DNA from 2 places in the Intestinimonas butyriciproducens genome. Region 2 is predicted to be linked to the other one. Evidence: a T-box and tRNA genes for the amino acid it is inferred to sense, from the RefSeq annotation. Region 2 holds a T-box; the other holds one or more tRNA genes.
What was found. The T-box of region 2 lies ahead of SRB521_RS00065 (glycine--tRNA ligase). A T-box ahead of a tRNA ligase gene usually reads a tRNA of that ligase, here a tRNA-Gly.
Positions count from the first base shown of each region.

Region 1 (14,666 bases), 160 kb from region 2:
GTTTTCTTCACTATAGCAGGAGTCCCTCCTCCTGTCAATCCGGTGCATCGGCTTCTCCTTTTCAAAATATTCCACCCTGCGCCATGCTCCTTGCCATGGAACAAAGACCGGCGCACAGCTCCAAGAGCTGTGCGCCGGTCTTTCCGCATTCTGTTCCGCTCAGAAGCCGCTTTATCCTACAGCGGGCGTCATGAGCCGCTGCAGGATCACCGCGAGCTGCGCCCGTGTCGCCGGGCCGCCGGGGTCCAGCTCCCCATTGTCCCGCCCGGTGATCAGTCCGGCCCCCACGGCATGGGCCATGCCCTCGCGGGCCCATGCGTGGACGCTGTCCACATCGGAGTATATGTCCAATACGCCGTTAGCCAGCTCCTCTCCCGCATATTGGCTGTATCGGTAGAGGAAAACCGCAAGCTGCTCCCGGGTAACGATATCCCCGCCGCCGAAACTCCCGTCGCTGCGTCCGGCCGCAATGCCGTTTTCCTCCGCCCAAGCCACGGCGTCGGCATAGAAATACCATGCCTCTACATCTGCAAAAGAGCTTCCGCCCTTGGGGGCGGGGCTGCCCGCCATACGCCAGAGGACAGCGGCCACCATACCCCGGGTCACCTGCCCGTCGGGTGAAAAGGTGGTGGTCGTCGTCCCGTTCATGATCCCTCCGTCGGATACCGCTGCAGCTGCTTCTGCATACCATGCGCCGGAGGGCACATCGGTGAAAGCTGCTGCGGCGGCCGGGCCCGTCACTGCTGCCGTCAGGCCCAGTGCCAGCATCAGCGCGCAAATTTTTCGCTTCATTTCCACTCACCTGCTTTTTGATCTATTGAGGTCTTCGCAGGCTACATTTTACGGCATGGTTGTTTCGAATCTGTGAACAGAGTGGAAAAATGGCAAAGAAAATTTTTCCGTTATCTGGCTAGGGCCCAATTGAGCATCAGGAGCAGTCCGAATCCGGGTACGCCCAGCAGCCCCATGACCAAGGCGTTGGCCAGGTTGACTCCCAGGCCCACACCGATCAGCGGCCCCAGCGGGCTCAGCGCCGCCAGCGCGGCCAGAGAACACAGGGTCCGCAGACAGAGTCGGGTCAGGTATTGGATGGGCTGCCGCAGCAGAAGCAGCGCGGCCACTGCCACCAGTCCCACCAGGAGCCAAGGCAGTGTGTCGGTCAAAAAGCCTTCCACCGCTCAGGCCTCCTGTCCCTCGAGCTCCTTGACCCGCCGCAGCAGGTAGGAGTATCGTGCCTGAAGAGAATTGATCTCAAAGACATAGGACTCGATCAAGTCCGGGTCCCCGGTGCCGTTAAACCCCACATAAGCTTGGTTGATGAGGGTCCGGGTCCGGATCAGGCCCTCCCGCAGGGCCCGCAGCTCCTCGTCCCGCTCGTTTTCCGCCCGCCGGCGGAAGAAAAACACCTTGTTTTTGGCCGCCTCCGTCATAGGTGGACCGCCTCCTTTCTTTTTAAAATGTTTATTTTCAGTTTGGGCAAATATGACACGTCCTATACCGAAAAATGCCAGGTATTTCTTTGCCCCCTCTGTGCACACTAGATCTCGGACAGGTTGGAAACGACCTTCCGCTGGACAAGACATCTCCTTTTAAGCCGGTGCCGGGCGACGTCGCCCTCTGGCGAAAGGCGAAAGGAGAAGCCTGCATTGGGCAGTGTTTCTCTGAAAACAAATCCCCAAAGCCAAAGCGGAACTTCCACCGTCCAACATCCGGTCCGCCCACGCAAGGAGTGCTTCCAAGGCGTCGGGACAGCGGATCGAAAAGGCCGCCGCGCTCCATAGAGTGCGGCGGCCTCTGCATATATGCCTCTCCGGACTCTCCATCTGGACAAAGGCGGATGCACAGCCTCTCCGCCGCATATGGGCGCAGGGTGGGGTGTGAACGCCGCTTCTTTGCTCTTCACTTCTTTCTCAGTCGCGCATTTTTTACATTTTCTCTTGACATCAGAGCGGGGATTGCGTATAATATTATTCGTCGCTTGCAGGTGTAGCTCATCTGGTAGAGCGCCACCTTGCCAAGGTGGAGGTAGCGAGTTCGAGCCTCGTCACCTGCTCCAGGAAAAGAAAGACACGACATATGTCGTGTCTTTCTTTTTTTAATTTGGCGGCCTTGGGACGCGTTGCGCCAAAAGAAAAATACGACTGCAGTCGTATCTTCCTCTTTATCCCCGCCATTGGGCATACCTTTCCCTTGCGCTGCAAAGGCTGCTCTTTTTTCCTCTTTTTTATTTTTTTCAGGCAAACTTTTTCTCCCCCTGTCGTGTCTAATCATCAGAAACACGAAAGGACGGGAACTCCCATGGTCCAGACCTCCAAAAACACTTCCGGCAAGCGGACCGCCCGGCGGAACCGCTCTGCGCTCCGCCTCCCCGTTGCCGTGCTCCTGATCTCCCTCACCCTGGTGGGTGGGCGCTCTCTGCTCTCTCCCGGCCAGGGCGCGGAAGCGCCCATGCTTCCGGAACCGGTCCCCGCTGTCACCCAGACGCCCTCCCCCACCCCGGTTCCTACCCCATTCCCTGTCCCTACCGCTCTCCCTGCCCAGGAGACGCATCCGTCCGCTCCTTATGACTACACCGTCCCCGTTCCCGCCTCCGACCCCGCCGAGGCTTCCTGGTTCTCCGACGCCGCTTTCCTGGGGGATTCCCTCACTGACGGCCTGCTCCTCTACAGCGGCATCCGGGGCGCCGACAACCTGGCCTATAAGGGCCTTACCGTGCAGTCCATCCGTACCGACAAAGTCATCAAGACCGACAGCGGCAAGGTGACTCCCCTGGAGGCCTTGGGCACCAAAACCTATGGGAAGGTCTATCTGCTTCTGGGCGTGAATGAGTTGGGCTGGTATAATGACCAGAGGTTCTACAAAGCCTACGGGGGGTTGCTCGATCTGGTGCGGGATGCACAGCCGGACGCACAGATCTATTTGCAGACCCTGCTGCCTGTGACCGCGGAAAAATCGGACAGCCATGCTTATCTCACCAATGACAAGGTAGAGACCTACAATGCCCTCATCGCCGAGCTGGCCGCGGAGAAAGAGGTCTACCTGGTGGATCTCCACGCCTCCTTTGCAGGCGATGACGGCGCGCTGTGCCCGGAGGAGAGCACTGACGGCGTCCACCTCACCAAGTCTGCCTATCAGCGCTGGCTGGAGGTCCTGCGCACGCACACCGTCAGCAAATAGGCCGCCCCTGCCCATTGCGGACCTTTCGCCTCGCCATCCACGGCCATGGATGCGCCCTATCCTAACAGAGAAAGAAGCTGCCGCCCCTTTGAGATCGACCGCCCCGGACACCCGCCAGCTCCTGGTGGACCATATCACAGCCGGACAGACGGATTTTTACCGCCTGGTGTTCAGTTATGTCCAAAATCGGGATGCAGCCCTGGATGTGGTCCAGGAGGCCGTCGTAAAGGCCCTCACCAAGGTGGACACGCTGCGGGAACCCGCCTATCTCAAGACCTGGTTTTATCGGATCTTACTCAATGAGTGCATGAACCACTTCCGGCAGAGCCGGAGACTTGTCCCCCTTGAAACGTCCCTGGACGAGCGCGCGACCGAAGGGCGGGACCCGGGAGAGCGCCTGGACCTCTATGATGCCATCGGCAAGCTCTCCCCCCGTGAACAGGCGGTGATCCGGCTGCGTTTTTTTGAAGACATGAAACTGGAAGAGATCGCCCAGTGCACAGGGACGAACCTGAATACAGTAAAGTCCCGGCTCTACAAGGCTCTCAAGAAACTCAAGGAAATGACAGGAGAGGAGATCGAACATGAATCCTGAATTGGAGCGCGCAAAAGAGCGTTATCACAGTGTGGAGCCTCCGGAAGAGCTGGCCTTTGCGGTGGCCACCGCCGTCCGGGCGGGCGACCAGGCCCGCCGGAGCAGGCACGCCCTGCGCCGGAGCCTAGGTACAGCCCTGGCCAGCTGCGCCTGCTTTGTCCTTCTGGTCAATACCAGCCCCACCTTTGCCCAGGCGGTATATGAGGTGCCGGTGCTGGGCCAGCTCGCCCGCATTTTTACCGTTGCGGAATATCAGATTGAGGACCAGGAGCACCTCATCGACGTGCGTCTCCCGGCCCTGGAGAACACCGGCCACACTGCGCTGGAGCAGCGCATCAACACCGAGATATCCACCCGCATCCAGTCCCTTCTGGACGAGGCGGAGGAGAGGGCGCGGTCGGCCAGGGCGGCCTATATCGCCACCGGGGGCGAGGCGGAAGACTTTATGCCCGTTATCATCGATGTGGACTATGAGATCAAATGCCAAAATGACCGGTATCTCTCTTTCCTGATCACGGAAACAGAGACCCAGGCCACCGCTTTCCAGCAGCTCTATCCCTACAGCATCGATCTGGAAAGCGGAAAGGAGCTGACCCTTCGGGATCTGCTCGGCCCCGACTGGAAGGAGATCGTCAACGCCTCTGTACGGGAACAGATCGCCCAGCGCAGTCAGGACCCCGACCATGTTTACTGGGGCGGCGACGAGTACAGCGAGGCATTTACCTCCATCCGGGACAACCAGCCCTTTTACCTGAATGAGGCGGGCCGTCCGGTGGTCCTGTTTGAAAAGTATGAGATCGCCCCAGGCTATATGGGCGTGCAGGAGTTTGAGATCCCATCGTAAGACTGAGGGCCGCTCCCCGTTGGGGAGCGGCCCTTCTTAAAAAGTGGATTCCCCACCTTTTGGACGATCTCATTTATCTCTGATATTCAAATTCCAGATTATAGAGGCACACGGTGTCTCCGTCCCGGACGCCCTCGGCCTCCATCCGGTCAAAGAGGCCGGACTCCCTCAGAATACGATCAAACCAGTTTCGAGACTCCACATCTCCAAAATTGACATTGGCCATCAGCCGCTGGAGCCAGGGCCCATCCACCATCCACACATCGTCCACCTTCTCGATGCTCACCTCTCCGCTGGTATCGATCTCCGGCGGAGCGGGTACATAGTCGGGTTCATACACGGTGATGGGGGGCAGTCCGGCAAGCTCTCCGGCTGCGGCGCGCATCAGCTCCTCCACCCCCTGGTGGGTGGCGGCGGAGAGCGTAAAGAAGCGCATCCCCCGCTCCTCCACATGTGCCTTGAGCCTCTCCAGCAGGGCGGGGTCCTCTGCAATGTCCGCCTTGTTGCCCGCCACCAGCATGGGGCGGGAGGCCAGCTCGGGACTGTACTGCCGGAGCTCCTCATTGATGGTCTCAAAGTCCTCCACCGGGTCCCTGCCCTCCCGGCCGGATACATCCACGATATGGATGAGCAGACGGCAGCGGTCCACGTGCCGGAGGAAGTCATGCCCCAGTCCGGCTCCCTCTGCGGCGCCCTCGATGATGCCCGGGATATCGGCCATGACGAATGAGACCCCCTCGTCCACATAGACCACGCCCAGATTGGGAAAGAGGGTGGTAAAATGGTAGTCTGCGATCTTGGGCCGGGCCTTGGACACCACGGAAAGGAGCGTGGATTTTCCCACATTGGGAAACCCCACCAGACCCACGTCAGCTAACAGCTTCAGCTCCAGGACCACCTCCCGCTCTTGGCCGGGAAGACCGGCCTTGGCAAAGTTGGGGACCTGCCGGGTAGGGGTGGCGAAGTGCTTATTGCCCCATCCGCCATTGCCGCCCCGCGCCAGCACGAAGGGCTCCCGCGTGGACATGTCGCAGATGATCTGCCCGGAGGCCGCGTCCCGCACCACCGTGCCCAGAGGCACCTTGATGACCATGTCCTCCCCATCCCTGCCGGAACAGCGTTTTCCGGTGCCGTCCATGCCGTTTCCGGCCACATACTTGCGCTTATAGCGGAAGTCCATCAGGGTAGACATATGGTCGTCCACCCGCAGGATCACGTCGCCGCCCCGTCCGCCGTCGCCGCCGTCCGGTCCGCCCGCGGCCACATATTTTTCCCGGTGAAAGGACACGGCTCCGTTGCCGCCCTTGCCGGACTTCACCAGGATCTTTGCGGTATCCACAAATGCCGGCATGATGACACCTCCTGTATCTCTTCCCAATTTTCCCACACATAGAAAAGGCCCCGAACGACGCGCGTTCGAGGCCTTTAGTATGCCCAGGTTACTGCGCGATCTCCACAATGGAGACCTGCTTGCGGTCCTTGCCCAGCCGCTCGAACTTGACCTTGCCGTCCTTGAGGGCGAACAGGGTGTCGTCGCTGCCCTTGCCCACGTTGACGCCGGGGTGAATATGGGTGCCGCGCTGCCGCACCAGGATATTGCCGGCCAGGACGAACTGACCGTCGCCTCGCTTCACGCCCAGGCGCTTGGACTCGGAGTCACGGCCGTTACGGGTGGAGCCGACGCCCTTCTTGTGGGCGAAAAACTGAAGACCGATGTTCAGCATGGTATTACACCTCCATGTCTAAGACAATAATATGATCCGGATACTCCTCATGCAGGTCCGCAAAGTAGACCATCATGGCTGTCAGAAGGGTCTGACATGTGCTCTCATTGGTCTGCCCCAACCCGCCGGGAAGCTTTAGGGAGATGGACGCATCCTTTTCCCGCACCTTCACCGCGGCTTCCAAACCCAGCACGTCGTTGACGGCGCACTCGGCCAGCCGGACCGCGCTGGTGACGGCTGCACAGAGGATATCCTCTCCCGCGGGGGCGAGGCCGCTGTGTCCCTTGACCTCAAAGCCGGTGATCCGGCTGCCCTCGGAAGTAAATGTGACCTCGATCACTTGAACTCAGGCCTCGATCTTTTCGATCTGCACCTTGGTATAGGGCTGACGATGACCCTGGCGACGGCGGTAGCCCTTCTTGGGGTTATATTTGAAGATCATGACCTTCTTGCCCTTGCCGTTCTTCACAACGGAAGCGCTGACTTTCGCACCCTCCACCACGGGGGCACCGAAGGTGGCCTTGTCCTCACCCAGCACAGCCAGGACCTTATCGAAGGTCACGGCCTCGCCAGCCTCGGCGTTCAGCTTCTCGATGAAGAGGGTGTCGCCCTCGGCCACCTTGTACTGCTTACCGCCGGTCTCGATGATCGCATGCATTCTTTTGATTCACTCCTTCATTACGGGCTCGCTGTCGGGGGAGGAGGGAAATCCCTCTCTTTTCTGCCGCGCGTGCGCGCTGGGGCGCTCCGCACTTTGTTCCCATTCAAAGCGGCTATAATAGTATATCAGCACATTTCTGGAAAGTCAATGGCTTTTTTCAGCCCTTTCCAGGGGTTTCAAGTCCTCCAAAGTACCATCCGGTCACGCCGTTTTTCTTGCAGAGACAACCCCGGCTGGTCTCCTCCACAATGGAGAGCGCATCTCCCGGCTCCACCCCCAAGCGATAGTCGCTGATGTCCTCGCACCAATCCCGGTCCCCTTGCCTTCTCAGATACTTGGTGGGCACCTCCAGCGTCCGGCCCGTGGACGCCTGCCGGCACAGGGAAAATTCCTCTCCCCGCTCCAACACCTCCACGTCGTCGTCGGTCCAGTGGATCACAACGGCGTCCCGCCCTTCTTCCTGCCGGTCCAGCGCCGTCTTCACCGGGCAGTCGTCATAGCTGATCCAGGAGAACGCCTCGCTGCCCGCCTCCGGGATCACCAGCGCGTTGAGCTGTCCGTCCCGCTTGAGCACACAGCCGCCGTCGATGCTGATGATCTTCCGCGTCCGTTCGATGATGGGATTGGAACAGAGGCGGTCCCCCCGATAGAGTGCCACAGGCCAGTGCCCCACCACGCAGTATTTGGGGAAGACGCGGCCCTGACCCAGGAAATCGTCATTTTTCATGCACTGCCAAGCATCCAGCTCCTCCATGTGCGCATAGGAGGGCACCCCGCCATGGACAAAGACAAGGTGCTCAGACTCTAGAATGGTGGGCAGCGACCGCAGGAACTCCAGTTCGGACCGGAATCGCTCCAGCAACAACATCCGCAGACCGGGCAGGTCCCCGGGCCCTCTCACTTCCATCCCCGCCTCCGCGGCCATCTGCAAAATAAGCGCTCTCTCCCCCCACACGCTGAGGTAGAAGCGATAGAAATCCCGGCCCAGCTCCCCGTTACCATAGATAAAGTCCACCGCCAGATTGTCACAGTTGCCGCACAGGGCGTACACTGTGTGGGTGGCGGAGAGCTCCATGATGTACCGCAGCGTGGCCAGACTGTCCCGCCCCTTTTCCACCAGATCCCCCACCAATACCAGGATATCCTCCCTGGAGAAGCCTGCCTTCGCCAGAAGGGCCTGGAACCAGGGGAGATTGCCGTGGATGTCGCTGATGACCAGGATACGGCGCCCCGCCGGAAATTCTACTTGCTTGACCACTGCTTTCATGGGTTCACCTCGGAGAGATCATGATGATTTATTATACCATTTTTTCATGGAATGGGAAGCGGCCTGGGGAAAAGATCAGCGGGGTCGCCCAGCCTGAAAAAATCACAAAGAGCTTCGGAGATGGTCACAGCCATCTCCGAAGCTCTTTGTTCAGATCCGAATCGAAGGCGGCCGGTCTTATCCCTTCGCCACTTCCTGTTTGGCGGCCAGGGCCACCCAGCCATCCCGGTCCTTTCTGCCCACTACACGGAGGCCATTGCGCTCCAGGGCGGCGCACACCTCCTCCGCGCGGGTGTCGATAATGCCGGAGCACAGAAATACCCCACCGGGGGCCAGCAGCCCTCTCGCAGGAAGAGACAGGGGAATGATGACGTCCGCCACGATATTGGCCAGCACCATATCGTACCTCTGCCGGGCCAGCTCCGCCCGCAGCGCCATATCGGTGAGCACGTCGCCGGCCCGGACCGTATAACGGTCCCGCCCGATGCCGTTCATGGCCGCATTCTCATAGGCCACACCCACCGCTTTGGGATCGATGTCCACGCCTACGGCCTCCCGGCTGCCCAGCAGCAGGGCCGCGATGGACAAGATCCCGCTGCCACAGCCCAAGTCCAGAGCACTCTCCCCCTCCCGGGCAAACTCCTCCACCCACTCCAGGCACAGCCGGGTGGAGGCGTGAGAGCCGGTACCAAAGGTGAGCCCGGGATTCAGATACAGCGCCGTCCGGCCGTCCGGCACGGCCTCCCCACGCTCCCACTCGGGGACAATATACAGCCGCTGTCCCACGGCCATGGGTTTGTAGTATTTCTGCCAGCTTGTGGCCCAGTCGTTCTCCCGGAGCCTTGCGGTGGTATAGGGCAGGTCAATGCCCTCCATCCACTTCGCCAGTTGTCCCTGTCCGTCGGCGTCGTCGGTGACATAGAACTTGATGCGGGCCGCTCCCTTCATGCGCTCCAGAAGCTGGTCATCCACATAGTCCCAATACTGCCGGTTCTGTTCCAGGAAAGACTTGAAATCCTCCTCGTCCTCAATGACAAGGCCGGTGGCGCCGTTTCCCGTGAGCCTGGCGGACAGGCTGTCCAGCTCCGCTCCGGTGGTCTCCACCGTGACCTCCAGCCATACGGCATCCATCAGCGCTCTCTCCCCATGAAGAAGAGGGCCATTGTGCCCGGGCCGGAGTGGGCCCCGATGACCGGGCCCACATTATTGATGATGATCTCCTTTACGCCAAAGCGTTTGCGCACATCGTCGGCCACCCGCTCCGCCTCCTCGAGACAGTCACCGTGGCTGATAAATACGGTCTGCGCTCCGGGATCGATGGCAGTCTGCTCCATGTGGTCGACCAAGGCGGTCAGGGAGGCGTGACGCCCTCTGGCCTTGCCCATATTGATGAGGTGCCCCTCGTTGTCCACATGCAGGACCGGCTTGATCTGAAGCATGCTTCCCACCACGGCGGTGGCGGCGGAGACCCGTCCGCCCCGCTTGAGGAAATGGAGATCATCCACGGTAAACCAGTGGCACAGGTTAAGCTTGTGGGCCTCCGCCCAGTCCCGAACCGCCTCGATGCTACCGCCCTTGTTCTTCTCCTGCACGGCGTACCAGACCAGCAGCCCCTGGCCCAGGGAGGCGCAGAGGGTGTCCACCGTATAGATCTTGCGCTCCGGGTACTTGGCGGCAAGCTCCTCCACGGCAATGGCGGAGGACTGGTAGGTGGCTGAAAGGCCAGAGGAAAAGGCCAGGATCAACACATCCTTTCCCGCCTGCAGCATGGGCTCCAGCAGCGCCGTGAACTCCCCTACATTGACGGCGGCGGTGGTGGCCATCTCGCCGTCACGCAGCATTTTATAAAATACCTTGGGGTCCATCTCCCGGTCATCCGGGTAATTGTGATAGGTCTGCCCCTTCACGGTGAAGGAGAGCGGCAGTATCTCCACGCCCAGCTCCCGGACCAGGTCCTCCGGCAAATCGGCGGAAGAATCGGTGACAATGACAAAGTCGTTCATTTTATTGATAACCTCCTGTATCCCAAAAGGCATTTTTTGCCTATCTGGATTCATCTTTTGCGGCGTTCCGCCTTGACCTCCGGCGGCGTGATCAGTCCAAGGATGCGTTCACAGGCCAGCTTGTCGGCATAGCTACGCAGAGCCAAACGGAGCGCCAGGCGGGGCAGCTCCTCCTCGGGTAGGTCCGGCGGCAGCACCTCCGCCGTGCAGTCCAGCGCCAGGGAGAGTTCCTCGTAGAACATGGCATACAGTTCTTCCGCCGTCCTCCCTTTGCGGTCTGCAGCCAGGAGCGCCCGGGTCTCCTTTACCGAGAGGACCTGCTTCAGCGCGCAGATCGCGGTCAGGTAGGCCAGGTGGGTCCTGGCGTACTTTTTGCCGTCCGCCCTGGGCAGGAGCCCGTCCTTAATATAATTATTGACCATGGCCGGGGTGAGGGTCTCTCCTCCGTCATAGGTGATGAGCTGGCGGGAGACGTAGGAGATCACCTGATCCATGTAAAGCCCAATATCCGGAAAGCCGTCCCAAACCATGGGCCGCTCCTCCTCCAGGCGCTTTTTCAGTTCTTCCAGCTCTTCCACCGTTTTGCCTCCTTTCGTGGTTTTGGATATTACGTCACAAAATATCGAGGGTATTATATCACATCCACACCAAAGATGTAAAGGACGATATCACCGTGATTTTTCGGCTTTTTCGTCACATAACGGGGTTCTGCCGATCCTTTCCCGCGGATGTGGGGAAGCAGGCATCTCCCTTCCAGCCGCCAATAGATACCCACCGGTTCAGTCGGAGGTTTTCGCATTACAAAAAGGACCCGCGGAGGCGTTCGCCTCCGCGGGTCCTTTCAGCAGCCCTTGACGGCGAGCTGCGTTCCCGCACTGAAAAATCTGCCCCACTCCGGGGTTCGGAAAAAAACCACCACTCCCTGGATGTTGAAGTCGTCCACCGTAAGAAAGCGCTTTTTGATCTTCTCTTTTTCCAGGGTGCTGTTGAGGAAGGCCAGCACATTCACATCCAGCCAGTCCCCTAAAAAGTCCGCGTCATATTGGTAGGGGTGTCCGTTCAGGGTAAAGCTCACCCTCCATGTCCCGCCAGGCCCCTCCAAATCAGCGTTCTCGCCGCTCTCGCGTACATCTTGGAGGTCCAGTTCTCCCCCGGTGAGCCGCAGCAGCGCTCCAATGAGATCCCGATACATGGTGGAGCGCTGGGTCACTTCGGCGTCGAACGCATATACCTGGTCGCTGTCCGCCGCCCCCAGCTCGGTCAGGATGGCGGCATAGGCCGGGTCCTCATAGCGGGCGCTTTGGGACAAAAATCCTTCCTCCTGTTCCGGTGTCAAACGGATGCCCAGCCGTTTCAATGTGTCCAACTGCTGGCGGATCGGCACGGCGGGACGGTTCATCTGTGAAGCCAACATGCTGGCAAAGGAATCGAGGTCCATAAAAAATCCTCCTGTTCTCTTGCGTATGGGGATAAAAAGGGGCTCCGCACCACCGGCACGGAGCCTCTTTTTATCTCATTACCGAGGGTTCTTGATGGCGGCCTGCGCGGCGGCCAGACGGGCAATGGGCACACGGAAGGGTGAGCAGGAGACATAGGTGAGGCCCACAGCGTGGCAGAACTCCACAGAGGTAGGATCGCCGCCGTGCTCGCCGCAGATACCCATATGGATGGAGGGGCGGGTCTTGCGGCCCAGCTCTGCAGCCATCTTCACCAGCTTGCCCACACCCTTCTGGTCCAGGTGGGCGAACGGATCGGACTCGTAGATCTTCTGGTCGTAGTAATAGCTGAGGAACTTACCGGCGTCATCGCGGCTGAAGCCGAAGGTCATCTGCGTGAGGTCGTTGGTACCGAAGGAGAAGAACTCTGCCTCGGTGGCGATCTCGTCGGCCAGCAGGGCGGCGCGGGGGATCTCGATCATGGTGCCGACCTCATACTTGAGATCCACGCCGGATTCCTTGATGATCTTGTCGGCGGTCTCCACCACGATGTCCTTGACAAACTTGAGCTCCTTGACCTCGCCCACCAGGGGAATCATGATCTGGGGCTCAATGACGTACTTGCCCCGCTTGGTGACGGCAATGGCCGCATTGATTACGGCAGTGGTCTGCATCCGGGCGATCTCGGGGTAGGAGACGGCCAGCCGGCAGCCCCGGTGCCCCATCATGGGGTTGAACTCATGGAGAGAGGCGATGACGTTCTTCAGCTTCTCCACCGTAATCCCCAGGTCGGAGGCGATCTCCTGGATGTCCTCCTCCTTGGTGGGCAGGAACTCATGGAGCGGGGGATCCAGATAGCGGATGACCACCGGACGCCCCTCCATGGCCTCGTAAAGGCCCTCGAAGTCGCTCTGCTGATAGGGCATGATCTTCGCTAAGGCCTTCTCGCGGTCGGCGGTGTTGTCGGCCACGATCATCTCACGCATCGCTTTGATACGGCTCTCCTCGAAGAACATGTGCTCTGTACGGGTGAGGCCGATACCCTCGGCGCCGAAGGCGCGGGCCTGCTTGGCATCCCGGGGTGTGTCCGCGTTGGTATAGACCTGGAGCTGGCGATACTTGTCGGCCCAGCCCATGAAACGCCCAAAATTGCCGGAGGCCACATCGGCGGGCACGGTGGGGATCGCCTCGCCGTAGATGTTGCCGGTGGAGCCGTCGATGGAGATGTAGTCCCCCTCGTGGTAATCCTTGCCGCCCAGGGAGAATTTTTTGCCTGCGTAGTCCACCACGATGTCGCCGCAGCCGGACACACAGCAGGTGCCCATGCCGCGGGCCACCACGGCGGCGTGAGAGGTCATACCGCCCCGGACGGTGAGGATGCCCTGGGCGACCTGCATACCCTCAATGTCCTCGGGCGAGGTCTCCAGACGGACCAGGACCACCTTCTCGCCCCGGGCATGCCACTCCTTGGCGTCCTCCGCGGTAAAGACCACCTTGCCGCAGGCCGCGCCGGGAGAGGCGGCCAGGCCCTTGCCGATGACCTCGGCCTTCTTCAGGGCATCGGGGTCAAACTGGGGGTGGAGCAGCGAGTCGAGCTGCTTGGGCTCCACGCGAAGGACGGCCTCCTTCTCGTCGATCATCCCCTCGTCCACCAGGTCCACAGCCACCTTCAGGGCGGCGGCGGCGGTGCGCTTGCCGTTGCGGGTCTGGAGCATATAGAGTTTGCCGTCCTCGATGGTAAACTCCATGTCCTGCATGTCCTTATAATGCCGCTCCAGACGGTTTGCAATGTCGGCAAACTGCTCGTAGACGTGGGGCATCTCCTCCTGGAGCTTGCTGATGGGAGAGGGGGTCCGCACGCCGGCCACCACGTCCTCGCCCTGGGCGTTGATGAGGTATTCGCCGAAGAGGGCCTTCTCACCGGTGGCGGGGTTGCGGGTAAAGGCCACGCCGGTACCCGAGTTGTCGCCGGAGTTGCCGAACACCATGGATTGGACGTTGACGGCGGTGCCCCAGTCATAGGGGATCTCGTTCATGCGGCGGTAGACATTGGCCCGGGGGTTGTCCCAGGAGCGAAACACGGCCTTGACGGCCTCCATGAGCTGCTCCTTGGGTTCCTGGGGGAACTCCTCGCCCTTCTCATCCTTGTAAAACTGCTTGAAGCGGACCACCAGATCCTTCAGATCGTCGGCATCCAGCTCGGTGTCCAGCTTGACGCCCTTCTCGGCCTTTTTGGCGTCGATGATCTCCTCAAAACGCTTCTTGGACAGCTCCATGACCACGTCGGAAAACATCTGGATAAAACGGCGGTAAGAATCATAGGCAAAGCGGGGGTTGCCGGTCTTTTTGGCAAAGCCCTCCACGGCAATGTCGTTGAGACCCAGGTTGAGGATGGTGTCCATCATGCCGGGCATGGAGGCCCGGGCGCCGGAGCGGACGGAGACCAGCAGGGGGTTGGAGGGATCGCCGAACTTCTTGCCGGTCTTTTCCTCCAGCTTGGCCAGATGCTCCATGATCTCGGCCTGGATATCGGCGTTGATGGCGCGGCCATCGTTATAATACTGGGTACAGGCCTCGGTGGTGACCGTAAAGCCTTGGGGCACGGGCATGCCCAGATTGGACATCTCCGCCAGGTTGGCGCCCTTTCCGCCCAGCAGCTCACGCATGCTGCCATTGCCCTCGGAGAATTCGTAGACGTACTTTGCCATTCAATTGTCCTCCTTCGGATGATCCTTCTTGGTAACATCAGTAAAATCGGTGTTGGCTGACTAAAATTATATCATTCAAATACAAAAAATCAACCTTACTTTTCGAAACTTCTGATGATTTCAAACAAAATTGGTCTTACCAATTCCACGGTTTTCAAAAAGCCTGTCGAGTTTTGTCCGCCAGGATGCCCGCGCCGTCTTTTCCCCTACGGCGGAGCGTGTTTCGCCGCCTACCACTCCACGCCCAGCCT
Region 1 covers NZ_CP011524.1:3,071,550-3,086,215, forward strand. The annotation lists gene SRB521_RS15120 (S-layer homology domain-containing protein) at 172-792, opposite strand; gene SRB521_RS15125 (pro-sigmaK processing inhibitor BofA family protein) at 903-1,175, opposite strand; gene SRB521_RS15130 (DUF2508 family protein) at 1,179-1,430, opposite strand; tRNA gene SRB521_RS15135 (tRNA-Gly) at 1,981-2,056, shown strand; gene SRB521_RS15140 (GDSL-type esterase/lipase family protein) at 2,299-3,177, shown strand; gene SRB521_RS15145 (RNA polymerase sigma factor) at 3,266-3,772, shown strand; gene SRB521_RS15150 (DUF3298 and DUF4163 domain-containing protein) at 3,762-4,616, shown strand; gene obgE (GTPase ObgE) at 4,690-5,967, opposite strand; gene rpmA (50S ribosomal protein L27) at 6,056-6,340, opposite strand; gene SRB521_RS15165 (ribosomal-processing cysteine protease Prp) at 6,345-6,680, opposite strand; gene rplU (50S ribosomal protein L21) at 6,687-6,998, opposite strand; gene SRB521_RS15175 (metallophosphoesterase) at 7,159-8,268, opposite strand; gene prmA (50S ribosomal protein L11 methyltransferase) at 8,446-9,399, opposite strand; gene SRB521_RS15185 (DegV family protein) at 9,399-10,271, opposite strand; gene SRB521_RS15190 (DUF1836 domain-containing protein) at 10,322-10,849, opposite strand; gene SRB521_RS15195 (hypothetical protein) at 11,113-11,709, opposite strand; gene ppdK (pyruvate, phosphate dikinase) at 11,788-14,415, opposite strand; gene SRB521_RS15205 (cob(I)yrinic acid a,c-diamide adenosyltransferase) at 14,646-14,666, opposite strand, start outside.
Region 1: it has a tRNA-Gly gene. The T-box ahead of SRB521_RS00065 (glycine--tRNA ligase) is inferred to sense a tRNA for this amino acid. The anticodon was not compared.

Region 2 (14,666 bases):
GAGGGCGACTCCGCCGGCGGCTCGGCTACCCAGGGCCGGGATTCCCGCTTCCAGGCCATTCTCCCCCTGTGGGGCAAGATGCTCAATGTGGAGAAAGCCCGCGCCGACAAGGTGTACGGCAACGACAAGCTCCAACCGGTCATCACGGCTCTGGGGGCCGGGATCGGGGACGAGTTCGACCCCAATAAGCTCCGCTATCACAAGGTCATCATCATGGCCGATGCCGATGTGGACGGCGCCCATATCCGTACCCTGCTGCTCACCTTCTTCTTCCGCTTTATGCGCCCGCTGATTGAGCAGGGCTATGTATATGCCGCCGTGCCCCCCCTTTACAAGCTGACCAGGGGCAAGCTCACACGGGTGGCCTTCTCCGATGAAGAGCGGGACAAGGTCTCCGCTGAGCTGCGGGGCGACAATCCCAACGCCAAGGTGGACATCAGCCGCTATAAGGGCCTGGGTGAGATGGACCCCCATGAACTGTGGGAGACCACCATGGACCCAGAAAAGCGCACGCTCAAGCGGATTGAGCTGGACGACGCCGTCCGCGCGGACGAGACCTTCACCGTACTCATGGGCGAGAAGGTGGAGCCCCGCAAGGAATTCATTGAAAAGAACGCCAGATACGCCGTCAATTTGGATTACTAAATATGAAAAAGACGGGATATATCACGATCTGTATTTTTCTCTGCGCCGCACTGACCGCCTGCGGAAAGCCGCCCGCCACAGAGACGCCGGTACCGTCTCCTGCCGCCGCCGTACAGACGCTAGGGCCCAGCCCTTCCGGAACGATTGACCTGTCGTCCACTCCGGAGCCGGAGACACTTCCAGTCTCTCCCCTGACCGAGGAAAATACGCCCGCCCGGACGGCTTATGCTGCCGCATTGAACACTCTGCTGGACACCAACATTCTGCCGAACGGCGATAAACCATCCGATGATTACACCGGAAGCATCGAGGACCGGGAACGCATGGCGAAGAACCGATTTTCGGTCTGTGATGTGGACGGAGATGGGGTGGAGGAGCTGATTCTTCTCTATACCACCGCCATTACCGCTGCACAACGGGGTTTTATTTTCTCCTGTGAGGAGGAGACAGGCAAGTTGGGGATTCAGCTGGAGTCCTATCCCCTTTTCACCTTCTATAAGAGCGGTGCGGTGGAGGGCGGATGGTCCCACAATCAGGGGAAGGGAAACACCTTCTGGCCCTATGACCTTTACCGCTACGATTCCTTTTTGGACGTCTATGTGGATGTGGGTTCGGTAGACGCCTGGGACGAGAGCCTGGGTATTGAAGATTATCCCAGCCAGGCGGACAAGAGTGGCAGCGGCTTCGTCTACTATATCGAGACCAATGGGTCTATGACCTGGGAGGACCCTTTGGACGTCTCCATCTATGAGGCATGGCGCTACCCCTATGTGCGGGACGGACAAGAAATTTTGCCGGAATATCTGCCCTTGACGGCGGAAAATATTCAAAGTCTGCTGACAGCAGGCTGATCTGATGCAAAGAGAGCAACGCGCTTTTGAAAAAGAAAGGCTGTTTTTGAATGAGTAAAAAACCGCAGTACGATCCTGAGGAGATCCGGTATCCGGACCAAGTCATCGTGACATCCCCCCTGGTGCCGGAGATGGAGCAGTCCTACATCGAATACGCCATGAGCGTCATCGTGGGCCGGGCCCTGCCCGACGTCCGCGACGGACTTAAGCCGGTCCACCGCCGTATCCTCTACGCCATGTATGAGGACAATCTGACCCATGACCGGCCATTTAAAAAGTCCGCCACCTGCGTGGGCGACGTACTGGGCCGGTACCATCCCCACGGAGACCAGAGCGTATATGACGCCCTGGTTCGTCTGGCACAGGATTTTTCCATGCGCTATATGCTGGTGGACGGCCACGGCAACTTTGGTTCCGTGGACGGAGATCCCCCGGCCGCCTACCGTTATACGGAGGCCCGGCTGGCCCGTATTTCCGAGGAAATGCTCCGGGATATCGACAAAGAAACCGTGGACTGGGACCCCAACTTTGACGAGTCCAGAAGGGAGCCTAGGGTCCTCCCCTCCCGCTTCCCCAACCTGCTGGTGAACGGCTCCTCCGGCATTGCCGTGGGCATGGCCACCAATATCCCTCCCCACAATCTGCGGGAGGTCATCAATGCCTGCATCTGTGTACTGGATAACCCCGAGGCCACTCTGCCCGACCTGATGGAGCATGTCAAAGGGCCGGACTTCCCCACTAAAGGCATCATCATGGGACGTTCCGGCATCCGGGCCGCCTATGCCACCGGACGGGGACGACTGATGGTTCGGGCCCGCACGGAATTTGAGGAGTTCGGCAAGGACCGCACCCGTATCATCGTCACCGAGATCCCCTATCAGGTCAACAAGAGGATGCTCATCAAAAATATGGCCGACCAGGTGGAGGACAAGCGCCTGGAAGGGATCTCCGACATCCGGGACGAGACCGACCGGAACGGTATGCGCATCGTCATCGAGCTGAAGAAGGATGCCAATCCCCAGGTGGTCCTCAACCGTCTCTTTGCCCAGACCCAGCTTCAGACCACCTTTGCCATCAATATGCTGGCGCTGGTCAACAACCAGTCCCAACCCAAGATTTTGTCCTTGCGGCACATCTTGGACGAATACCTGGCCTTCCAGGAGGAGATCATCATCCGGAGGACCAAGTATGACCTCCGCAAGGCACAGGAGCGGGCCCATCTGCTGGAGGGCCTGCTCATCGCCCAGGACAACATTGACGAGGTCATCAAGATCATCCGTACCAGCTATGATAACGCCAAGGAGAATCTGATGTCCCGTTTCCATCTGGACGATGTCCAGGCCCAGGCAATCTGCGATATGCGCCTCATTGCCCTTCAGGGCCTGAACCGGGAAAAGCTGGAGAACGAGTACAAGGAGTTGGAGGAGCGCATCGCCTACTTCAACAAGCTCCTCTCCGACGAGGAGATGCTCAAGGGAGTGCTCAAGGAGGAGCTCACCGCCATCCGGGACAAGTACGGCGACGACCGCAAGACAGAGATCCAGGATGTGGAGGATGAGCTGGATATCGAGGACCTGATTGAGGAGGAGGAGTGCGTCTTTACCCTCACCCGCGCGGGCTACATCAAGCGGACGCCGGCCTCGGCCTATCGGGCCCAAAAGCGGGGCGGAAAGGGCGTCAGCGCGCAGACACTAAAGGAGGAGGACTGTGTGGAGACCGTGTTCACCGCCTCCACCCATGACTATATCCTGTTCTTTACCAGCATGGGCCGGGTCCATCGGAAAAAGGGATATCAGATCGCCGAAGCGGGCCGGACGGCCAAGGGTACCAACATCGTCAACGTCCTCCCCATCGAGCAGGGGGAGAAGGTCACGGCCATGATCCACCTGCGGGAGTATGCCGAGGACCGCTATCTGGTGATGGTGACCCGGAACGGCACGGTAAAGCGCATTTCTCTGCCTGTGATCAATACGGCCCGGAAGGCCGGTATCCGCTGCATCACTCTGGACGAGGGGGATGAGCTCATCTCGGTCCGGGAGACGGACGGCAAGCAGGCGATCCTCATTGTCACACACGACGGTATGGCCATTGCCTTCCTGGAGACGGACGTGCGCTGCATGGGCCGGGACGCCACCGGCGTCCGGGGCATCAAGCTGCGGGAGGGCGACTATGTGGTGGGCGCCGCCCGGGCCAAGTACGATCACCAGGTACTGATGGTAACGGAGAACGGCTATGGAAAGCGCACCCCCATGGACGAGTATTTCCGGGCGGACGGACCGCAGAACCGGGGCGGTTATGGCCTTAAGGGCTATCAGGTCACGGAAAAGACCGGCCCTATCGCCGGGGTCAAGGTGGTCTCCGGCGAAGAGGATATCCTCATCATCTCAGACGACGGCGTGATCATCCGGATGCCGGTAAAGGATATCAACAGCTACAGCCGTACCGCCCAGGGCGTGATTCTGATGCGTCTCCAGGAGGGTGTGAAGGTCATCTCCATCGCCCGGACCGACCATGAGGGGGAGGAGATCGAGGAGCCCGTGGAAGACGAGATTCCCAAAGCGGGGAGCGACCAGGGGGGCCGGACGGAACCGGAGCAGTAAAAGCGCCCGGACAGCGTGAAAGGAGCTTTGCATACGACTGCGATGAAAACGGTGACCATCTATACCGACGGGGCCTGCTCCGGCAATCCCGGTCCCGGTGGCTGGGGAGCGATCTTGATGTATGGATCGTTCAAAAAGGAGCTCTCCGGCGGCGAGGCCCATACCACCAACAACCGTATGGAGCTCACGGGCGTCATTGCCGCTTTGGAGGCGCTCCGAGAGCCCTGTATCGTGGAGCTTTGGTCCGACTCCAAATATGTCATCGACGCCCTGGAAAAGGGCTGGGCCAAAGGCTGGCGGGCCAAGGGCTGGGTCAAGGCGGACAAAAAGCCCGCCCTTAATCCCGACCTGTGGGGCCGGCTGCTGGACCTGTGCGATTATCACAAAGTCCACCTCCACTGGGTCAAGGGCCATGCGTCCAACCCCTACAACAACAGGTGCGATGAGCTGGCGGTCATGGAGAGTCGAAAGTATAAGGAATAAAAAAGTGGGGTCCGAGCTTGGTTCGGACCCCACTTTTTTACACCATTCCGAGAGAACGAAGAAGGTAGAGCCATCCCGTCAGAGTAAAGGCGCTCAGACAAGTGGTGAGCATGACGGTATTGGCGGTGAGGGCACCCTCATAGCCCAGATTCCGGGCCATAACAAAGCTGCTGGAGGTGGTAGCGGAGCCAAGCATGATAAGCACGGTCACCAGCTTGTCGGTACGGTACCCCAGAAGGACCGCCACGGGAAGAAAGAGGGCCACGAAAGCGATGAGCTTGAAAAAGCAGCAGACCATGGCCGGGGGCAGTTCCTCCCTGGCCCTGGCCGCGTCCACCGATGCGCCCAAACCAATGAGGCCCATAGGGGTAGCGACCCCCGCAAAGTTGGAGAGCGTCTTTTGAAAGATAACGGGCTGCGGGATCCGCAGCAGCGACCAGAGAATCCCGACCAGAATCCCGATCAGGATGGGATTGGAGGCCACATCCCAAAACGTCTTTTTGAGGAGCGCTCTTTCCAGCCGCCCGCGGCCTGGCCGCATCAGCGTGAGCACCAGCACCGCCGCGATGTTGTAAAGGGGCACGGCCCCAATGATCATCAGAGGGGCGGCTCCCGCGGTCCCGTAAATAGTCTCAATAAAGGCCACGCCCAGAAGAGCTACGCTGCTGCGATAGGAGGCCTGGACAAACTCCCCCCGGATCTCCGCCGAGAACAGCCGGGAGACCAGGAGCACGGACAGGATGCTCACACCGGTGGTGAAGAGGCAGAAGAGGACGAAGGGGCCGTCCCAGACGGCGAAGAAGTCCGCCCCCGCCAGGTCTTTGAAAACCAGCGCCGGCAGCGCCGCCTTGAATACAAAGGCATTCATCTTATCGGCAAAGACTTTGTCCACAAGACCAATGCGCCGGAAGAAAAAGCCGACCGCCATCATGAGGAAGATGGGGACTGTGGCGTTGAGGCAGAAAATCAGATGTTCCAAGGGGAGGCGCCACCTTTCTTGGACTTTGACAGGAGATGAGGATGAGGCCGTGCTGCCGGGATTGGACAGATGGCCGGGGATCGGTCTACAGCTTTACCACAAGTCCCATCCGGCGGGAGAGCTCAGCGGCCTGATAGAGATCCACCACGGCGCCTTTGAGTTCATCGCAATGTTCGGAGAGGACAAGCGCGTCAATGGTGCAGGTGGTCAAATCCACATGTTCCAGCGGAGTGTGGAAAAAGTTCACCTGATTCAGATCACACTGCTGAAATTCCACACCGGTAAAAGTACAGCGGCTGAAAAAGGAACCGGTGAGAGCGGAACTGGAAAAGCGTACTTCCCGCAGCCGGCTCTGGTTCCAGTTGGCGGCGGAGAAGCGTCCCTGCTCCAAAAGACCGCGCCGCATCCGGCAGTTCTGAAGCCGGACGCCCAGGGCTTTTGTCTCATGGCAGGCGAACCGCAGCCAATAACTGTTTTCAAAATTTCCACCGGAGAGGTCACAGGTGTGGAAAGTAACGTCGGAAAAAGAAGTTCCAAACCAGTCGCAGTCCGGAAGCCGGCAGTGGTCAAAGACCACATCCTGCAAAACAAGGCCGCTGAGGTCCTCCCTCTCCAGCTGGAGATCCCGGATCAAGAGGCCGGAGAGCTCCTCGTCCTCCTCCCGTGCCCTGCGGGCAAGGGCCGGAAAATCATCAACAGGCTGTGGAAATTTTGTGTGTATAGGTTCAGACTGTGCCATGGCGGCTGCCTCCTTCAAAAGGGCCGCCGGAGGATCCTATCGTCCCACGGCGGCCTTGTCTCATTTTGCGCCGCATCCCGCGGTTTTGCTCAGGATATGCTGTCATAGGCGAAGTGCCTGCGCCAGTAATACTGCAGCATGTGATAGTCGTCCACCAGAGCCTGGCCCTCCGGCGTCAAGGCGGCGGTGAGCCTGCCGTCCTCCACGTAGAGACCGGTGGGGGTGTTGATGACCGGCACCTGGTCCATCACCTGCTGGGTGGCCTGCATAAAGGCGTTCCCATCCCAGCCGCACTGGCGAAAGACCTCGTTCATCAAAAAGTTGGGGCTGATGGTGGGGCCCTGTCCGGTAAAATCCCGGTCCAGCGCCTCTTTGGCGGCATCATTGGCCCAGATGAGGTAGCGGGTGGAGTAGTAGTTGTAAAACCCCTCCTCTGTGGAGAAGTCCAGATCCAACCCTATGGCCTTATATACCGCGTTGCCGTCTCCCAGCCAGGGGTTGTGGTCCCCAAAGACCACGATGACCACCGCTTCGCTCTCCCCGCGGAAATAATCGAAGAAGGCTTTCAGATTCTGGTTGGTATTATAGATTGACCCAAAGTAATTGTTCAGGATATTTCGTTCCGCATCGGTGTAATCCCCGCCCAGCACATAATCATAGCCGTCCTCCCACCAGAGTGTGTCGTCGCTGTATGGGCCGTGGCCCTGATAGGTGAGGTCATAGGTGAAAACCGGCTTGCCCAGGGCCTTGTTCGCCTCCCATAGCTGGATGAGCTCCGGGAAGAAGAGATCGTCATACCCCACGTCTCCGCCTGTCATCGGCGAAAAATAGTTTTCCACAAACTTGTAGTCCTCAAAGCCCAGGTTCCGGTTGATGTTTTCCCGGTTGTAGAACCAGGCATAGCAGGGATGGGCCCCGGTGACGGTGTACCCCTGGCTCCTGAAATACCAGGGATAGGAGTTGCTGAGACTGCGGAAGGAACCCAGGCGGGAGAACCCGGTGAGAAAACAGCGCTCGGAGTCCACGGTGCCCCCGGCAAAGATATTGGTGATGAGGTTTCCCGTGACACTTTCAGCCTCCAGGGCGTGGTAGTCCTCGTACACCTTGGGATCCAGCTCTGGTACGCCGTATTTGGTAAAGTCGTCGTAGGATTCCAGCATGATGGAGAGGACTGATACCTTTTGCTCTTCCGGAATATCCGCGTCCTCATAGGCGGAGAGGATGGACTGGGCCCGTTTTTCATCATAGCCGTCGGGAGGCGCATCGGAGGCGGACTTCACACTGTAAAGAAAGGGGTAGACGAAGCCCTTGGAGGTATAGACCTGGGTGGCCGACCAGCGGTTGATGAGAGCGTAATTTTCCGTGCGGTTATTGTAGATATCGTCGCTCTGTATGAGCGCAGAGAGGGGAAAGCACAACACCAGGGCCAGGGTAAAGCCCAGATACCGCAACCTGCCGCGGGGCCGCCACCGGGCACAGAAGTGGAGCGCCGCCCAGCCCAGCACCACCAGGAGGAGGGCGGCCGCCATGGTCTTGGTCAGAAAGAGCTGGTATTTCCCCGCCATGTTGCCCGCCTCCTTGAGGAGAAGCAGGTCCTCAAACATCAAAGGATCATTGCGGAACTGAAGCTTGAACCAGCTTGCTATGGTAAGGCCCAGTACGATGACAGCGGTGATGCCGTAGCTGAGGCCGGCCCGGCCCAGAAGAAAGTAGAGCATCAACCCCAGCAGCAGCACTGGCGCCAGATTCAAAAAGGCGATGAGGGGGTGCTGAAAATAACTCAGAAGCATGGCCTTGCGGTTGACGACAGCGGCAAACAGAAGTGAGAGCCCGCCGATGCCCAAGAAGCTGCAGAAGACAAGCCCTATGTTCCAAAACCAGAACAGGAGCTTTTTCCACACAGGCCAGTGAGAGGGGGGACATGGCTGAAAAAGTACAATTTTTTTCATAGTATTTACCATTTCTTTACATTCGTAGAGAGAAAAAGGACATGGAGCGGCGGCCCAGAGCAAGGGCCGCCGCTCATGTCCGCTCAAAGACGGAGCTTCTGTGCAGGGTGGTCGTGTCAGAACGCCACGCCCCGGGCGATATAATCCTTCAGTTCGCTGATGGGCAGACGGATCTGCTCCATGGAATCACGATCCCGGACCGTCACACAGTGGTCGGCGGGGGTTTTTTCATCACCCACGGTCTGGAAATCCACCGTGATACAGAAGGGCGTGCCGATCTCGTCCTGGCGGCGATAGCGCTTACCGATAGAGCCGGCCTCGTCGTAGTCCACCATAAAGTCCTTGGAGAGCTGTGCATAGATATCCTGGGCGGCGGGCCCAAGCTTTTTGGAGAGAGGCAGCACAGCGCACTTGAAGGGGGCAAGGGCGGGGTGGAAGTGCATGACCACACGGGTGTCGTTCTTTTCGGCGTCCACCACCTCCTCGTCGTAGGCCTCCACCAGGAAAGCCAGCGTGACACGGTCGGCGCCCAGGGAGGGTTCGATGACATAGGGGATATAGTGCTCGTTCTTTTCCTGGTCGAAATAGGTGAGGTCCTTGCCGGAGTGCTCCTGATGCTGCTTGAGGTCATAATCGGTGCGGTCGGCCACGCCCCAGAGCTCGCCCCAGCCGAAGGGGAACATAAACTCAAAGTCCGTGGTGGCCTTGGAGTAGAAGGCGAGCTCCTCCGGCTCGTGATCCCGGAGGCGCAGATTCTCATCCTTAATGTGAAGGCTCAGCAGCCAGTCGTGGCAGAAGTTGCGCCAGTACTGGAACCACTCCAGATCGGTGCCGGGCTGGCAGAAGAACTCCAGTTCCATCTGCTCAAATTCCCGGATGCGGAAGATGAAGTTACCGGGTGTGATCTCGTTGCGAAAGCTTTTGCCTACCTGGCACACACCGAAGGGAAGCTTTTTCCGGGTGGTGCGCTGGATAGCGGGGAAGTTCACAAAGATGCCCTGAGCGGTCTCAGGCCGGAGGTAGACCTCGGTGGAGGAGTCCTCGGTGACGCCCTGATGGGTCTTGAACATCAGGTTGAACTTGCGGATATCGGTGAAGTCGGACTTTCCGCAGCCGGGACAGGTCACGTTGTTGTCCCGGATAAAGGATACCAGATCCTCGTTGGTCATGGCCTCCACATTGACGTCCGTCCGGCCCTGCTCCCCGCACCAGGTCTCAATGAGCTTGTCGGCCCGGTGGCGCATTTTGCAGGCCTTGCAGTCGATGAGGGGATCGTTGAAGGTGGTCACATGTCCGGAGGCCACCCAGACTTCCGGGTTCATCAGGATGGCGGCATCCAGGCCCACGTTATAGGGATTTTCCTGCACAAATTTTTTCCACCAGGCCCGCTTTACATTGTTCTTGAGTTCCACGCCCAGGGGACCGTAGTCCCAAGAGTTGGCAAGGCCGCCATAGATCTCGCTTCCGGGATAGACGAAGCCCCGGCCCTTGCAGAGAGCGACGATCTTTTCCATGGTCTTCTCTGTGTTTTTCATCATAAGACACTCCTCATTTCACCTTAGATAGTATGGACGAAAACCAAAAAACGCCCTGAGCCATGAAGGCTCAGGGCGAACTTCTGTCCGTGGTGCCACCTGAATTCGGGGCCTGGAGAGGCTCCGCGCTCTTGCCCCGGTAACGGCGGGGTCCGGCAGGGCATTTCCGCCCCGCGGCTCATGGGCGCCTTGGGCGCGTCCCAGGGGGCCTCACACCTTCCGGCCCCTCTCTTCTGCTGGAGATCGCGCCTACTCTTCCCGGTCATTGCCAATGTTCTGGGGTATTTTATCATCTTTTTTCCACTCCGTCAAGGCCGTTACACTTTCTTTCCGCTTTGTCATCCAAATGTAACAACTGGAGGCGGGGCCAGTGCTATACTGAAAAAAACAGAAACGGGAGGTATCCAGATGAAACGACGGCTGATGGCCATGGGGCTGCTCCTTACGTGGGCCCTTGCCTGGGGTTCCTCCGCCCTGGCGGCGGAGGAGACGGAGGTGGAGGTCACTCTGAACGGATTTGAGATAGAGTTGGAGCACCCCATTTTGGCGTGGAAGGGGAGCACGATGGTCCCGGTGGAAGAATTTTGCCGGAGCCTGGGGGGAGATGTCCAGACCGCCTCCTGGGACAGCTCTCCCCTGCCCGGCGGCATCCTGTACCGTTGGGCCGAGGACGGCTCCGGTGTGCTCACGGTGGAATGGTATGACCGGACAGTGATCCTCACGCCGGGAAAAGAGGGTGCCGCGTTCCGGGACGGAGTGCTCTATGCCCCTCTGCGCCCCCTGGCGGAGGCGCTGGGGCTCACGGTGGAGTGGACTGGCGTGGTGGAGCTCTCCTATCCCAAGCGACAGGTATATGCCGAGAGTTTGGAGGAGCTGTTCAACGCAGTGGCTCCCGATACCGAGATCGCGCTGGCACAGGGGGAGTACTCCTTCGCGGACATGGATGTGGAGGCGATCCACAATCCTTATGTCCTGGTGGATTACGACGTATTTGATACCGCCACAGGGGAATACAATACCGGGGCGGTCTATCAGGTGGTCATCCAAAATGTCCGGGACCTGACGATCACCACCGGGAATTACCCGACGCCGACCCGGATCTCTACCCCGTGGGCCTACGCGGATGTGTGGCGGTTTGAAAACTGCCGTCGGATAGAGCTGGTGTCGGGAATCGCCGTCCACGACGTGGAGCCGGGCTTTTGTGCGGGCAACTGTGTGGAGCTGGAGAACTGCCGGGATGTCAACCTCCTCGAACTCACGCTGGATGGGAGTGGGGCCTATGGCCTGTGCGCCATTAACTGCCGGAATGTGGGCCTGTACAGCAGCGTCATCCAGAACTGCACTTATGGAGCGGTCAGTCTGTGGGATTCCAAGGACATAGAGCTTTTGAACTGCCGCATCCGCGACTGTACCGGGTGTTTCCACCTGCTGGAGGTCTGTAATACCTCCGATGTCCGTCTGTGGGAGTGCTACGCTATTGAGGGAAACTCCGCCGGTACTCTGGTAGAGAGTACTTACGGGAGTCAAAACGTGGTGTTTGACCGCTGCCATTTCGGAGAAAACGACTTTGGAGGGATAAACGGCTATGGCTGGCAGAGCTCCGGCGGCGCAGTGTTTGTGGACTGCACCGGGCTCAGCTGAGGAAGAGCTCCACATCCTCCACAGTAAGGCCGCTTTGCAGGGCTAGATTGATCCCGAATCCGATGACCTTGGCCATGTCGGAGACCCTCTGATCGATATCCCGGGGCGTTACCATAAGGCTGCCGCCCTCCCCCGCCAGCGCGGCGGGGTCCAGCTCTCCCTTTCCGGCCTCCTCCAGAATATCGGCGGCCAGGGTGGCCCCGTCCACCACGGTGGGGACGCCGATGGCGATGACCGGAACGCCCAGGGTCTCCCGGTTCAGCGCCGCCCTGTGATTGCCCACGCCGGAGCCGGGGACGATACCCGTGTCGGCAAGCTGTACGGTGGTGCAGACCCGCTTGAGGCTGCGGGAGGCAAGGGCGTCCACCGCGATCACACAGGCGGGATGGATCCGTTCCGTCACCGCCCTTACCAGTTCACCGCTCTCCACGCCGGTGGTGCCCAGCACCCCGGCCGCCAGGGCGGCCACAGGGCGGAAAGCCCCGAAGTGCTCCGGCACCTGCTCCACCAAGTGGCGGGTGACCATCGTGTGGTCCGCCGCGCCTGGCCCCACCGCGTCGGGTGTGATGGCCCGGTTGCCCAGACCCACCACCAGAGCTGGAGCACCCTGGGGCAGCTTCAAAAGGCCGGAGAGCTCCCCGGCCAGCGCCCTGGCCGCGCGGGGAAAGGCGTCCTCCTCCCGCCTGGCCAGAGCGGAAAGATCCAGCGTAATATAGGTCCCCTGCGGTTTTCCCAAGGCCTGGACGCCGGCTTCATTGAGGATCTCCACCCGGGTCACCGGATAGCCCTCCCGCTCTTCCTCCCTCGCCCGCACGCCCTCCAGTTCCGTCTCGGCCTCCGCCGACTCGCTCCACAGCTCTCTGGCCTCCAAAGCCAGGTCCGTCCGCCGTTTCAGCATAGCAGCCCATCCCCCTTCAACGCAAGATATAGTAGTATCCTGCAAATTTACTTCTATTTTTAGCGTATGGGAGACAGATATTCAAAAATCGCAGAAAAAGTGAAAAAATAGGTTGCAATTTTCGGCTCGGGCTGGTAAAATAGATACCTGCACGGGCAGGACCCGTGAAATTTGAGATACCATCGGAGGAGGTGTTTGGTTTGCCGAATATCAAGTCTGCCAAGAAGCGCGTACTGGTCAACGAGACCAAGGCGGCCCGGAACAAGGCGGCCAAGTCTGCGCTGAAGACCCAGATCAAGAAGTTTGACGCCGTGGTGGCCGAAGGCAACCGCAGCGAGGCCGATAGCGTCTATAAGACCACGGTCAAGGCCATCGACAAGGCTGCTGCTAAGGGCCTGCTGCACAAGAACAACGCGGCCAACAAGAAGAGCGCCATGACCATCAAGCTGAACAAGCTGGCCTGAGTGGAACTTCTGCAAAACAAACCGCCTGCGAAAGCAGGCGGTTTTTGTGTCCCGAGACAGAAAGAAAAAGCCGCCCGAATGTAAATTCCGGGCGGCTTTTGTTTCTATCAGGTCTCGCGTTCCGTTCTGGTTAGGCACTCCAGTAGTCTGACCATCAGGGGAAGGTAGGTCCCCACAAAGAGGAAGGAGCCCAAGAGGGCTGCGGGCTTTTTCCATCGAAAGGGAACGCTTAGTCCCAAAAGGGTCCCCATGGCCAGGAGACAGACCTTCAGGGCGGCCATGTCCTCCAGATCCATATCCCTGAGCATGAGCCGCCCTGCGGCACACCAGTTTTTCAACATCAGGGGCACTCCTTTCCACGCTCCAGTTTCAATAGGGAACGTTTTAATTCCAGGCCGCCGGCATAGCCGGTCAGGGTCCCGTCCGCACCCACCACCCGGTGGCAGGGAATAAAAATGGGGATGGGATTGCGGTGGTTGGCCTGTCCTACGGCCCGGACCGCCTTTGGGCTTCCCACAGCCGCCGCGATCTGCCCATAGGTCCGGGTCTCACCAAAGGGGATGGCCTCCAGGGCACGCCAGACCTGCCGCTGAAAGGGCGTGCCTCCCTCCGGGGCCAGGGAGAGGGAAAAGGCTGTGTGGCGGCCCGCCAAATACTCCAGTAGCTGCCGCCGCGCCTCTGAGAGCACGGGCGTTTCGTGCTCCGCGATGCGGGGCGTCGGATCACCGGGCAGATACAGCCGGATGATATGGCCGGCTTCTCCACCGAGAAAAAAGGTCCCCAAGCGGCTGGGGACGGAGAGCAGCTCCACAGGAAACGACCTCCTTTCCACAGGGCAAAACAAGACATCTCACAAAAAGTAACGTTTCCGGGCGAAGTGGACGATTTCCAGTTCGATCCCCTCGGTGTCATAAAAAAAGAAAGCGTAGTAATCCGGGGTATATTCTGGGTAACACTTGGGTGGGATCCGAATCCGCACGCCGGGAATGGCGCGGACCTGTGCAAAGAGACGGTCCACCTCCTCCCTGCTGTCGGCGGCAAAGGCCAGATGGTGCAAGGCTCCTGGTTTCCGGCGGCAGACGCCCTCTCCCGCCAGCTCAGGACGGGGACTGACGAGACCCAGGCTGAAATCAGCGGTGGCGTAATCGATCTCCGTGTGATCGAAATCCGAAAAATCTCCCCGGCCCTTATGCCTCAGATCAAAACCCAGCAGGGGCAGCAGCGCGTCGTAAAACCGCTCCGCCTGGGACAGATCGGAGACCGTGAGCTCCACATGGTCGATGTGGGGACGCATATCAGTCGTACCGCCGGATTACGGCCACCACCTTGCCCAAAAGCTGGGCCCCATCGCCGTCAATGGGCTGGTACTCCGGATTCTCCGGCATGAGCCAGACATGTCCGTCCTTCCGGCGCAGGGTCTTGACCGTAGCCTCATCCTCAAAAAGGGCCACCACGATCTCACCGTTTCGGAAGTGCTCCTGCTGGTGGACGACGACGTAGTCTCCGGGCAAAATGCCCGCGTACAGCATGGACTCACCGCGGACCCGCAGGGCGAAATGCTCTCCGGTCAGGCCGCCGGTGTCAAAGGCGAGATAGTCCTCGATGCACTGTTCGGCCAGAATGGGCGACCCGGCGGCCACATTCCCCACCACTGGTACCCGGTCGGCGGGGGGATCGGCCTCCGACGGCGGAAAGCCGCCCGCCACCGTGATGGCCCGGGTTTTTCCCTCCGCCTTGGTGATGAGGCCCGCCGCCTCCAGCCCCTTCAGATGGAAGTGGACTGTGGAGGGGGATTTGAGCCCCACATGTTCGCCGATCTCCCGGACAGAGGGGGGATAGCCGTGATCCCGCTGAAAGGAGATGATATAGTCGTAGATTTGCC
Region 2 covers NZ_CP011524.1:5,833-20,498, forward strand. The annotation lists gene gyrB (DNA topoisomerase (ATP-hydrolyzing) subunit B) at 1-645, shown strand, start outside; gene SRB521_RS00035 (hypothetical protein) at 648-1,496, shown strand; gene gyrA (DNA gyrase subunit A) at 1,547-4,096, shown strand; gene rnhA (ribonuclease HI) at 4,139-4,579, shown strand; gene SRB521_RS00050 (AEC family transporter) at 4,617-5,558, opposite strand; gene SRB521_RS00055 (pentapeptide repeat-containing protein) at 5,644-6,297, opposite strand; gene SRB521_RS00060 (LTA synthase family protein) at 6,387-8,246, opposite strand; gene SRB521_RS00065 (glycine--tRNA ligase) at 8,363-9,781, opposite strand; T-box leader at 9,850-10,056, opposite strand; gene SRB521_RS00070 (right-handed parallel beta-helix repeat-containing protein) at 10,190-11,422, shown strand; gene gpr (GPR endopeptidase) at 11,415-12,320, opposite strand; gene rpsT (30S ribosomal protein S20) at 12,521-12,784, shown strand; gene SRB521_RS00085 (hypothetical protein) at 12,892-13,125, opposite strand; gene SRB521_RS00090 (methylated-DNA--[protein]-cysteine S-methyltransferase) at 13,125-13,595, opposite strand; gene SRB521_RS00095 (VOC family protein) at 13,635-14,078, opposite strand; gene lexA (transcriptional repressor LexA) at 14,080-14,666, opposite strand, start outside.